DNA from 4 places in the Serratia sp. OS31 genome. Region 3 is predicted to be linked to each of the others. Evidence: predicted binding sites of a transcription regulator. Region 3 holds the regulator's gene; each other region holds the start of a gene.
The links. The regulator CRP, encoded in region 3, controls carbon source genes, mostly activating them, when cyclic AMP is high. The targets are predictions, from matches to a motif close to ATGTGANNNNNNTCACAT.

Region 1 (3,137 bases), on a different contig from region 3:
CCGGCGATAAATATCAGAGAAGTGCTCACAGGCCTCACCCACCGTCGGCGTGTAGATGATGGGCATCATTTCGCTCAGGTGTGCTTCCAGCAGACGATAGAACAGGGTTTCGTTGGTGTCCTGGATATTGCGCAGATAGATGTGTTTATCGCTGTCGTTTTTGAAATCCTGGTACTGGCGATAGGCACGTTCCGCTTGTTCCTCGATGGTTTCTACCGCTTCTGGCAGCAAGCCGTGCAGGTTGAAATGGCTGCGTTCATCCTCGGTGAAAGCGCTGCCTTTATTGAGCAGCGGAAATTCCAGCAGAATAGGGCCGGCATAAGGGATGTAGAGGGGGCGTTTGCTTTCGTATTCAAGTTCCATGGCTTTTGCTCTTCAACGTATCGGATAACTTTATGGGGTAGATCCTAAAAGATCGGGAAAATATGTACAGCAATTGTTATCGGATCATGAGGTAAATTGGCGCAATTATCGACGATCAAGTCCTAATTTAACTAAAGAAAGTGTTTTAAGACGTGAATGCCATTGTAATCGGCTGGCGGGGCTGGTAACAGCGGTGCCGGGCGGCACCGCCAGGGGGCAGACTTAGAAAGTGATACGGCTGACATTTTGGCAACCCAGCGCGGCCAACGTGGCGCGGGTAGCATCCCATTGGGTGAGGATGGCACTGTCGGGCTCGGCCAGCACCGCTCGAACCACTTTTTGACAGTCGCCGCCGGAGACGTTCATCAGAATCAGTGCGGCCTGCAATGGCGGCAGGCTAGGGTTGAAGGCTGCATTTTCCGCATAGCGGCCGCTATAAACCTTCCCGTCTTCTGCTTCCAGTGCGACGCCGCTGTGGGCATTGCTGTAGGGCGCGTGGCTCTGATTGGCGGCAGCCAGCGCGGCCATCTCCAGCTCGTCGGTCAGCGTCAGTTGGAAACCATGATCGACGCGGTCCATCAGCAACGTGGCGATATTCAGGTCTTTCGGGCCAAAGGCATCCGGCAGATAGTCGCCAAGGGTGGCGGGTTCGCGGCCAGGGAGGCGAATTTTCAGCGCGGTGCCGCTGTTGAGCTCGTTCATAAACTGGCGGCAATGGCCGCAAGGGGTGTAATTAACGGTGATAGAGGCCAGAGCCGATTCACCACGCAGCCAGGCGTGGGTCACCGCGCACTGTTCCGCATGAATGGTTTGTTGCATCGGCGCACCGCTGAACTCCATATTGGCGCCAAAATACAGAGCCCCGCTCTGCCCGCGAGCAATGGCGCCGACATAAAACTGCGAAATCGGCGCTAACGAGCAGGCCGCCGCCAGCGGCAGCAGAGCGAATGCCAAAGCATCATCATCCAGCCCGCAGCGCTGCTTGATAGCATCCACTTGATCCGCCTTGAGCATGGCCGGAAAATCAGGCGCATCAAAATAAGGCAGCAGGGCGGATTGCAATGTGGCGGGCAGTTCAGCGAAAGCGGTTTGAAAACGCGGGTGCATAGAAACTCTCTCTACAGGTTAACGGGATAACATTCTAGGCAGCCCGGCGTGAATAAAGTGTGATGCAAATCTCTTTATTGATGAAATCAATGCAATGAAAACCATAAATGCGAGATATATCGCAAGTTTTAGGCCTTAAGCAAACAGGTGCAGCAGCACCGGAAACAGAAACGGCGCCAGCAGCGAGGTGATAATCCCGCAGATCACCAGAGCCAGTGAACCAAATGCCCCTTCCTGATAGTCCATTTCCGCACAGCGTGCCGTGCCAAGCGCATGCGACGCGGTCCCCATTGCCAGCCCGCGTGCCGAGCGGGTGGTGATTTTCAATATTTTGAACAGCATATGCCCGAACACTGCGCCGAGAATACCGACGAAAATCACGCAAACGGCGCTGATTGCCGGAATGCCGCCGAGCGACTCCGCGACCGCCATGGCGATAGGCGTGGTGACCGATTTCGGCATGATGGAGGCGGCAATCTCCGGCGTGGCCCCCATCCATAAAGCGATGGCACCACCGCTGATCATCGCGGTCAGGCTGCCGATAAAGCAGACGGCGATTATGGACTTCCAGCGCGCGCGGATCTGATGCAGTTGTTCATAAAGCGGGTAAGCCAGCGCTACCACCGCCGGTTGCAGCAAGTCATTGAGGGTTTTACTGCCTTGGAAATAACGCTCATAAGGAATGCCGGTCAGCAACAGCAGGGGGATGATCACCGCCATCGACACCAGCAGGGGGTTCAGCAACGGCATGTTCAGCCATTGTGCCAGTTTGCGCGCTGCAAAATAGATAGCCAGCGTCAGCGGTAATGACCACCAGATTTCATGGATCATTTTTCGCCCTCCGTCGCATCCGGCTTGCCAATGATGCGGCGCTCCCGGTGGAAATAATGTGAGGTATAACCGACCACCACCAGCACCATCAGGGTGCTGACGATGCAGGACACCACCAGCGGGCCCAGATGCTCGATAATTTGGTCATAGTATTTCATCACGCCCACGCCGATAGGCACGAACAACAGCACCATATAGCGGATCAGCAGGTGGCAACCGGGTTTGACCCATTTGGCCGGCAGAATTTGGGTGGAGAGCAGGGCGAAGAGCAATAGCATGCCGATAATGCTGCCGGGAATGGCGATCGGCAGCAGAGCCGCGATGGCATTTCCGGCGAACAGACAAAGGTAGATAAGGGCGAATGCCCTCAGGTATTTCCAGCACAGAGTGAGTAGCTTGGCCATAACTTAATCCCGTTTAACCGATGCATTCATCATACAATTAAACTGTGATCTTCGCCACAAATCACACCATGAATTCTCTCTATGGCTACCATGCCTATGGGGCTGGTTGACAACCGCGATGAAAGGGGACGCACGTTTATTCTGCACTGACGATGTTGGCATTTTGCTGTTGCCTCTGCGCCAGTCGATGCCCGAGAAAAAAGAATAGCAGGCTGAACAGCGCAGCGGCAATCAACATCAGGAACATCATTTGCGGTGCGGCATAGCTGAGAATAAAGCCGCACACCACCGGATTGATGGCACCGCCCAGAGCGCTCAGGTTTTGTACGCCGTAATAGCTGCCTTTCAGGTGCTGTGGCGCGATAAAATCGATAAACATATATTCCACCGGGATCACTATGATTTCACCCAGGGTAAATATCGCCATGGCAA
Region 2 (3,137 bases), on a different contig from region 3:
CTTAGGGTAAATCAGGGAAGAAGCGGCGTTTAAGCGCCAGCTCCACCCCGCGCAGTTCCGCCAACCCCTTCAAACGACCAATCGCCGAGTAGCCTGGGTTGGTTTTTTTCTTCAAATCGTCCAGCATTTGGTGCCCATGGTCGGGACGCATCGGGATCGGCCGGCGATCGCCTGCCTGATGGCGCCGTTGCTCCTCAGTGAGGATCGCCTCGATCACCGCTACCATGTCCACGTCGCCCTGCAGATGCGCCCCCTCGTGGAAACTTTTCGGATTTTCTTCGCGACAGGTGGCACGTAAATGGGTGAAATGGATGCGGTCGCCGAAGGTTTCGATCATCCGCACCAGATCGTTATCCGCCCGTACGCCGTAAGAGCCGGTGCACATGGTGAAGCCGTTATACCGGCTGTCGACCGTTTGCTTGAACCACTGCATATCCTCAATGGTAGAGACGATGCGCGGTAACCCCAGAATCGGCCGCGGCGGATCGTCCGGATGCACCGCCAAACGCACGCCAACTTCCTCGGCCACCGGTACAATTGCACGCAGGAACACCGCCATATTCTCTCGCAGCTGTGCCTTGTCGATCCCATCGTACTCCGCCAGGCGGGCGCGGAATTGATCGAGAGTATAGCCCTCTTCGGCACCCGGTAATCCGGCGATAATATTGCCGGTCAGCTTGGCAACCTCCGACTCGTTCATCGCGGAAAAATAGGCTGCAGCCTGCTCTTGTTCTAGCGGCGTGTAATCCTGCTCTGCGCCAGCGCGCTGCAGGATATGCAGATCAAAAGCCGCGAAGGCGGTCTGATCGAAACGCAACGCTTTCGATCCGTCCGGCAGCAAATACTCCAGATCGGTGCGCGTCCAGTCCAGGATCGGCATAAAGTTGTAGCACACGGTGTCAATGCCACAGGCCGCGAGGTTCCGCAGCGATTGCTGATAGTTAGCGATATGCTGCCGGTAATCGCCGCTGTGGGTTTTGATCTCTTCATGTACCGGGATACTTTCCACTACCGACCACACCAAGCCTTTCTCCGCCAACAGGGCCTGACGGGCCTTGATCTCTTCGACCGGCCACACCTCGCCATTCGGGATATGGTGCAAGGCGGTGACGACGCCAGTGGCGCCGGCCTGGCGCACATCGTCAAGAGAGACAGGATCGTTCGGCCCATACCAACGCCATGTTTGTTCCATTGTTTATCCTTGTAAAAAATCGCCCAGTATTACGGAAGTGAGAAAGACCGCACGGCCTCGCCAATCTTGTTATACCAAATTAAAATAGATATCGGTTATCTTTCACCTTACTCTTTCACCTATCCCTGTCAAAAGTGAAACTGCGATTGGTTGATCCACTTCACGAATCTGGCTTATTTTGCACGAGGCAATGTTATTGATGCGCTTACAGCCTTACACTGGCGACAGAAAATTCGTGCAGGCCCAGGCAAAAACAGCGCCGCATTCTGCACAAAAAACTGGTCTGATAACTTTTTAAGTTAACCGCCAACACCTCTACTCAGCCTTGGAGCTTTGCATGAAGACTATCGCCAACACGCCGCTTCCGGATGCCGTCCAGCAGCCAGGTTACGATCGCAGCGCATTACAGAGTCGCATGGTGCATATTGGATTTGGTGCCTTTCACCGTGCCCATCAGGCGCTGCTGACCGATCGGGTGTTGAATCGTCAGGGCGGTGACTGGGGAATTTGCGAAATCAGCCTGTTCGGCGGTGATAATTTGTTCCGGACGCTACGCCAGCAGGATCATCTTTACAGCGTGCTGGAAAAAGGCGCGGCGGGTAATCAGGCTATCGTGATCGGTGCGGTACATGAGAGCGTACACCGCAAGCTGGAAGGGATTGGCGCCGTATTGGAAAAGCTGGCGGAGCCGCAGGTGGCAATTGTCTCCATGACCATTACCGAAAAAGGCTACTGCATTGAACCCGGCAGCGGAAACCTGGATCTTCAACATCAGGGGATACGCGCCGATCTGGCGGATCCCGGCGAGCCTTCCACCGTACCGGGGATCCTGGTGGAGGCGCTGCGCCTGCGCCTGGAACGCGGCCTGTCCGCCTTTACCCTGCTCTCTTGCGATAACATCCCGGAAAACGGCCACGTGCTGCGTAACGCGATCGTCGGTTTGGCTCAAGCGCGCGACGGCGCGCTGGCCGACTGGATTGCCCGCGAGGTGAGCTTCCCCAGTACCATGGTAGACCGTATCGTTCCCGCCGCAACGCCAGAGACGCTGGATGAAGTGGCCGAGGCGCTCGGCGGTGTTCGTGATGAATGCGCCATCGCCTGCGAACCCTTTATCCAATGGGTCGTTGAGGACAACTTTGTCGCCGGTCGCCCGGCCTGGGAACGGGCCGGCGCGCAGTTGGTCAATGACGTACTGCCTTTTGAGCAGATGAAACTGCGCATGCTGAACGGCAGCCACTCTTTCCTGGCCTATCTCGGGTATCTCGGGGGCTATCAGTACATCAACGACTGTATGGGCGATAAATCTTATCGCCGCGCCGCACTCCACCTGATGCTGGCCGAACAGGCGCCGACGCTGAACGTTAGCGGTATCGATTTGCCCGCCTATGCAGCACAGCTGATTGAGCGCTACAGCAACCCGGCGTTGCAACACCGTACCTGGCAAATCGCCATGGACGGCACGCAAAAATTACCGCAGCGTATGCTGGACTCGGTGCGTTGGCATCTGCAGCATGGCGGCAGCTTTGCCGGTCTGGCTCTGGGCGTGGCGGGCTGGATGCGCTATGTCGGCGGCGTGGATGATGCCGGACAGCCAATCGACATTCGCGATCCCTTGTTGGCTACGCTGCAACAGACAGTGGCGACAACGCCGGATGATGAACAACGGGTGAAAGGCCTGTTGGCTCTTACGGCTATTTTTGGTGAGCAGTTGGCGGCTAACGAGGGATTTGTCACAGCGGTCACCCGCGCCTACTTGTCATTGCGCGATCGCGGTGCGCGTCAAACGGTGCAAAACTGGGTGTCGACTCAGCTGGCTTAGCCATTGAAACAGGCGCAAAGAAGGGAAAATGACGATGCCGGATATCATCCGGCATCGCCGAACGACTTAACGATAAACTACCGTCATCACTGCAAGTTTTTTCTGTTGATCCACCCACTTCATTTC
Region 3 (3,137 bases):
CGATCCGCAAAGCGCGCGATCTCGGCCGCCATATCAGCTATTTTGGCCCCGAAGCCAATGACTTCGGCCTGCTGCAGCAAAGCTTTCTCGACTACGGCAAAAACGGCACCGGCCGCTCACGCAAGTATCTGCATACCTACGATGAAGCGGTGCCCTATAATCAGGTTCCCGGCACCTTCACCCCCTGGGAAGCTTTGCCGGCACCCACCGACATGCTGTTCTACGAAGGATTGCACGGTGGCGTCGTGACCGAACAGATCGACGTGGCCAAACACGTCGATCTGCTGGTTGGCGTGGTGCCGATCGTCAACCTGGAATGGATCCAGAAGCTGATCCGCGATACCGGTGAACGCGGCCACTCCCGCGAAGCGGTGATGGATTCGGTGGTTCGTTCGATGGAAGACTACATCAACTACATCACGCCGCAGTTCTCACGCACCCATATCAACTTCCAACGGGTGCCGACGGTAGACACCTCCAACCCGTTCGCCGCCAAGGCTATCCCTTCGCTGGACGAGAGCTTTGTGGTGATCCACTTCCGCGGGCTGGACCAGATCGACTTCCCTTATCTGCTGGCAATGCTGCAGGGATCTTTTATCTCGCATATCAATACGCTGGTGGTACCGGGTGGCAAAATGGGGCTGGCGATGGAGCTGATCATGGCGCCGCTGGTGCAGCGACTGCTGGAAGGAAAAAAAATCGAGTAGACAACAGGGCGCGGCACAACCGCGCCCCTTTATCCGTTACGCCAGGTCGCGGATTTCAAAACTGTGGGTCACGCTGGCGGCTTTGCTCAGCATCAGTGAAACCGAACAGTACTTCTCGGCCGAGAGGTTTACCGCACGCTCCACGATCTTGTCGCTCAAATCTTTGCCGCTCACGATAAAATGCAGATTGATGTGGGTAAACAACCGTGGCGCTTCTTCGCGACGTTCAGAGGTCAGCTTCACCTCGCAATCACGCACGTCATTACGTCCTTTTTGCAGGATCGACACCACGTCGATTGCACTGCATCCCCCTACTGACATCAGCACCATTTCCATCGGACTGGGTGCTTTATCGCCGGCGTTGCCGTCCATCAATACCTGATGGCCAGACGCGGATTCGCCCAGAAACGTCAACCCTTCCACCCACTTAACTCTTGCCTGCATGCTGGTCACTCCGGTTAATTTCTTAAAATCACAGTACGCTTTCGCATAGAAACTGGCAACGGAACCTGATGCTAATCATGCTGAAGCGAGACAACACAAGACACCCGCCTCACTCTGTGCTACAAACAGAGCCGCAATAAATCTTTCCGGGACACTGATTTCAGGGAAACTCCCAGGGAAAGGCTCCTTTACCGGTATGTTAACAGAATGTAGCTTGCAGCTCTCCCGGCAAGTTAATATGCTAGAGCGACAGCGTATATTTATGACACGCCTCAAAACCTGCTGATAGCCACCATTAAAACAACGGCGACAGCACGTTTTACAGGGAACTCTGACCCCTGTGACACAAGGCAGCGATAACAACAGAGGATAACAGCGAATGGTTCTCGGCAAACCGCAAACAGACCCTACTCTCGAATGGTTCCTGTCTCATTGCCATATCCACAAATATCCATCCAAAAGTACGCTGATTCACCAAGGTGAAAAAGCCGAAACGCTTTACTACATCGTTAAAGGCTCCGTTGCGGTGCTGATTAAGGATGAAGAAGGTAAAGAGATGATCCTGTCCTACCTTAACCAGGGGGATTTCATCGGCGAGCTTGGATTGTTTGAAGAAGGTCAGGAGCGTAGCGCCTGGGTTAGGGCGAAGACCGCCTGCGAAGTGGCTGAAATTTCCTACAAGAAATTCCGCCAGCTGATCCAGGTTAACCCGGACATCCTGATGCGCCTGTCTGCCCAGATGGCAAACCGCCTGCAGATAACCTCTGAGAAAGTGGGTAACCTCGCCTTCCTGGACGTTACGGGCCGCATCGCGCAAACCCTGCTGAACCTGGCGAAACAGCCTGATGCCATGACCCATCCGGATGGCATGCAGATTAAAATCACCCGTCAGGAAATTGGCCAGATCGTCGGTTGCTCTCGTGAAACCGTGGGTCGTATCCTGAAAATGCTGGAAGATCAAAACCTGATCTCCGCTCACGGCAAAACTATTGTCGTTTACGGCACCCGTTAATCACTGAAAAAACGGCGCGATGATTCGCGCCGTTTTTTTATGCCCCGATTTATCATGTGGCGCCGACTGATTTACCATCCGGAAGTCAATTACGCACTGCGGCAAACGCTGGTGCTGTGCCTGCCGGTTCTGCTTGGCCTGCTGATCGGCCAACTGCAATACGGCCTGCTGTTTTCTCTGGTTCCCGCCTGCTGCAACATCGCCGGGCTGGACACGCCCCACAAACGCTTCTTCAAACGCCTGATCGTCGGCGGTTCGCTCTTTGCGCTCAGCAGCCTGCTGCTGCAACAGGCGCTACTTTGGCAGTTGCCGCTGCCGATACTGATGCTGGGCCTGGCGCTGCTGCTTGGCGTCAGCGGTGAAATCAGCCCGCTGCATGCCCGCCTGCTGCCCGCCGCGCTGGTTGCCGCCATCTTCTCTCTCAGCATGGCTGGTACGGTGCCGCTTTGGCACGCGCCCCTGTTGTATATCGTGGGCACCGCCTGGTACGGCCTGTTTACCTGGTTCTGGTTCAAGCTGTGGAAAGAGCAACCGATGCGCGAATCGCTCAACCAGCTCTATCTGGAACTGGCGGACTACTTCGAAGCCAAATATTCACTGTTAACCCAGCACACCGATCCACAGACCGCGTTACCGCCACTGCTGGTGCGCCAGCAAAAGGTCATGGACCTGATCACTTTGCTGTATCAACAACTTAATTTTCTGCCCCATGCCAGCAATCTCGAGCAAAAGCGTCTGCAACGCACCTTCCAGGTCGCTCTGGATTTACAGGAGCACATCACCGTCAGCCTGCATCTGCCGGAAGAGGTACAAAAGCTGGTAGAACAGAGCCAGGCCGAGGCCATCATCCGCCGCAATGCACAGGTGATTGCCAACCGGCTGCGCACGGTAGCGCATGACATTCTCTATCATCAGCATTCTCAGCGTTTCAATATGGACAATGAACTGGCCGCCCTGGAAAAAGTGGCGGCGCA
Region 4 (3,137 bases), on a different contig from region 3:
AACATGTTAACCGTTGAGTTAAATGGTGCCGCCGAGTGAGATGCGGTAGTGCAGATCAACGCGCTCAATGCACGGCACCCCTTTAATGCGTTTCAGCAAGATCTCTGTGGCGACCTTGCCGATATCAAACCTGGGCGTGATCACGCTGGCGATGCCCGGCGTGGTGGCTTTGCCGATATCCAGACCGTGGAAGCCCGACAGCGCGATGTCCTGCGGAACCCGCAGCCCCAGCCGCAGACACTCCTGTAACACTCCGACCGCCAGATCGTCATTGGTACATAAGATAGCGTCCAAATCCGGGTAGAGCTGCCGTGCCATGGCCAGCATGTCGGAGCCGACCGTCACCGAGGAAACACGGTGCGGTGTGATTTGGCGCGGTGTCAGGCCCTGTTTTTCCATTGCCCGGCAATAGCCCTGGAAACGTTTGGTGTCGCGTGCATCGGACATGGCGCCAAAATAAACCACCTGACGTTTACCGCTGGCGAGCAGCGCTTCGGTCATGTCGTAACCCGCCTGGAAGTTATCGAACCCCACGGCGATCCTTCCTTCCGGGCCTTCCAGATCCATCACCTGCGCCACCGGGATTTTGGCCGCCGTCAGGTATTTTTCTGCCCGCAGAGTATGTTCCGAATCCGTCAGGATCAGCCCGGCGATCGGGTAGGCCAGCAGTTGGACGATATGTTCTTCTTCGCGTTGCCGACTGTAGTCATAGTTCACCACCAGCGTTTGATAGCCCTGTTCCAGAGTGATGGATTCGATACCGGCCAGCAGATCGGCGAAAATTTGGTTGTTGAAGGAGGGGATCAAGACGCCAATGCGCGGCTTTTGCGTCGAACGCGCCTCATCGCCGTCGGTAAAGTTTACTTCCTTCATCACCTGGGCAATTTTCTCGGCGGTTTCGGACGCCACCTTTTCCGGCGTACGCAGATAGCGGCTGACGGTCATTTTGGTCACGCCGGCGAGCAGCGCAATATCTTGCAGCGTGACGCGTTGGTTCTTCATTCTGAGGCCTTAACGGGGTGGGGCGGCGAAATCGCGAATAACGCCATGTTAACAAATCGATTTAGTGATAACAATCGACGACATAAAGTATAAAAATCTTATTTTTCAATGAAATGTGTTGAGTTTGTTTCCCGCGAGATTGCGTGGCTTCACGTTAAAGGTAACAGGTTTTAGTAACACTGTTTTAAGTGATCGGTATCACGTTTTTGCCGGCGGCGATCCGCTGATATAGGCGCCTGTCTTATCGGAATGACACTGCCGGGGAATGTTATGAACAACTTATTTTCACTGGATAATAAAAAAGTACTGATTACCGGCGCTTCTCGGGGCATTGGTTTTCTGCTGGCGCGCGGGCTGGCGGAGTACGGCGCTCACATATTGGTCAATGCGACCACCGAGGAAAACGCCCAGCGAGCCGTTGAAGCACTGCGCCGTGAGGGCTTCCGCGCCGATGCCGCGGCCTTTGATGTCACTAACTCCCAGGCTATTCATGCCGCCATTGAGAAAGTTGAGGCGCAAAGCGGCGGGATCGATGTGCTGATCAACAACGCCGGCATACAACGACGCCACCCGTTTACCGAATTTCCGGAAAAAGACTGGGACGACATTATCGCCGTCAACCAGAAGGCGGTATTTATGGTGTCGCAAGCGGTAGCCCGCCATATGGTGCAGCGTCAAAGCGGTAAAATCATCAATATCGGCTCGATGCAGAGCGAACTGGGCCGCGATACCATCACGCCCTATGCCGCCTCCAAAGGGGCGGTGAAAATGCTGACGCGCGGCATGTGCGTTGAGCTGGCGCGCTACAACATTCAGGTCAATGGTATTGCCCCTGGCTACTTCAAAACCGAAATGACTCAGGCGCTGGCGGACAACCCAGAGTTTACCGCCTGGCTGACCAAGCGTACGCCGGCTGCCCGTTGGGGCGATCCACAGGAGCTGATTGGTGCGGCGGTGTTCCTGTCGTCCAAAGCCTCGGATTTTGTCAATGGCCACCTGCTGTTTGTCGATGGCGGGATGTCCGCTGCGGTATAACCGCCTGCTGATGAGAACATGATGATGAAAATTCAAACCCAATCCTGCGTGGTCAACGGCAAATATGACGTGGCGGTAGTGGAGCAGGAGGTCGATTACCAGGGCAGCGGCACGCTGGTGAAAATCACCCGCGGCGGCATCTGCGGCTCAGACCTGCATTACTATCAGGAAGGCAAGGTCGGCAGTTTTCAGGTGCGTCAGCCGATGGTGCTGGGCCATGAGGTGATCGGTGAAGTGGTCGCCAGCGACACGGCTCGGCTGCCCGTTGGCCAGAAAGTGGCGTTAAACCCCAGCAAGCCCTGTGGGCAGTGCAAGTATTGTCTGGCAGAGCAGCAAAACCAGTGTACCCAGATGCGATTTTTCGGCAGCGCGATGTATTTTCCACATGTTGACGGCGCTTTTACCCAGTACAAGGTGGTTGATAGCGCGCAGTGCATTGCGTTCGACGCCGATTGCGACGAGAAGGTGATGGTTTTTGCCGAGCCGTTGGCGGTGACGATACATGCCGCCAGGCAGCCCGGTGAAGTCAAAGGGAAAAAGGTGTTTGTGTCCGGCGTCGGCCCGATAGGCTGCCTGCTGGTGGCGGCGCTGAAGGCGTTGGGTGCCGAAGAGATTGTCTGCGCCGACCTTAGCCCGCGTTGCCTGGATATCGCTCAGGCGATGGGGGCATCCCGCTGTCTGCACGCCGGCAATGACGATTTCAGCTTCTATCAGCAGGAAAAAGGGTATTTTGATATCGCTTTTGAAGTCTCCGGGCACCCTTTGTCGTTGCAGCGCTGTCTGGAGATCACCCGCGCCAAGGGGACGGTGGTGCAAGTCGGTATGGGAAGCAGCTTCCCGGATTTCCCGCTGATGTTGTTGATCGCCAAAGAGTTGAATCTGCTGGGATCCTTCCGATTTGTTGAAGAGTTTGCCCTGGCGGTGGCGTGGCTGGCCGAGGGAACAGTCAATCCGCTGCCGCTGCTGTCCGCCGAGTTTGACAATCGTCAACTGGCTGAGGCGCTGACGTTTGCCGGTGACAAGAGCCGTGCTGCCAAAGTCCAGTTGGTATTCTGATTTTAGCCGTCAGTCTGATGGCGGGGATCGGCGATCCTTGTCTA

Region 1: a site for CRP is predicted at 1,528-1,545, ahead of cdd (cytidine deaminase). Genes of this name have one in related genera too.
Region 2: a site for CRP is predicted at 1,228-1,245, ahead of uxuA (mannonate dehydratase). Genes of this name have one in related genera too.
Region 4: a site for CRP is predicted at 1,189-1,206, ahead of idnO (gluconate 5-dehydrogenase). Genes of this name have one in related genera too.

The regions. Positions count from the first base shown of each region.
Region 1 is NZ_JACJFQ010000002.1:45,201-48,337, reverse strand. Features, by position in the region: gene H5P17_RS02510 (NAD-dependent malic enzyme) at 1-363, opposite strand, end outside; gene cdd (cytidine deaminase) at 586-1,470, opposite strand; gene H5P17_RS02500 (CidB/LrgB family autolysis modulator) at 1,606-2,301, opposite strand; gene H5P17_RS02495 (CidA/LrgA family protein) at 2,298-2,705, opposite strand; gene H5P17_RS02490 (MFS transporter) at 2,842-3,137, opposite strand, start outside.
Region 2 is NZ_JACJFQ010000027.1:69,386-72,522, forward strand. Features, by position in the region: gene uxuA (mannonate dehydratase) at 2-1,192, opposite strand; gene H5P17_RS19895 (mannitol dehydrogenase family protein) at 1,530-3,011, shown strand; gene H5P17_RS19900 (type 1 fimbrial protein) at 3,078-3,137, opposite strand, start outside.
Region 3 is NZ_JACJFQ010000038.1:13,403-16,539, reverse strand. Features, by position in the region: gene H5P17_RS22990 (phosphoribulokinase) at 1-707, shown strand, start outside; gene H5P17_RS22985 (OsmC family protein) at 744-1,151, opposite strand; gene crp (cAMP-activated global transcriptional regulator CRP) at 1,531-2,163, shown strand; gene H5P17_RS22975 (YccS/YhfK family putative transporter) at 2,218-3,137, shown strand, end outside.
Region 4 is NZ_JACJFQ010000018.1:34,753-37,889, forward strand. Features, by position in the region: gene H5P17_RS15765 (DUF1097 domain-containing protein) at 1-17, shown strand, start outside; gene H5P17_RS15770 (LacI family DNA-binding transcriptional regulator) at 19-1,002, opposite strand; gene idnO (gluconate 5-dehydrogenase) at 1,273-2,037, shown strand; gene idnD (L-idonate 5-dehydrogenase) at 2,062-3,093, shown strand.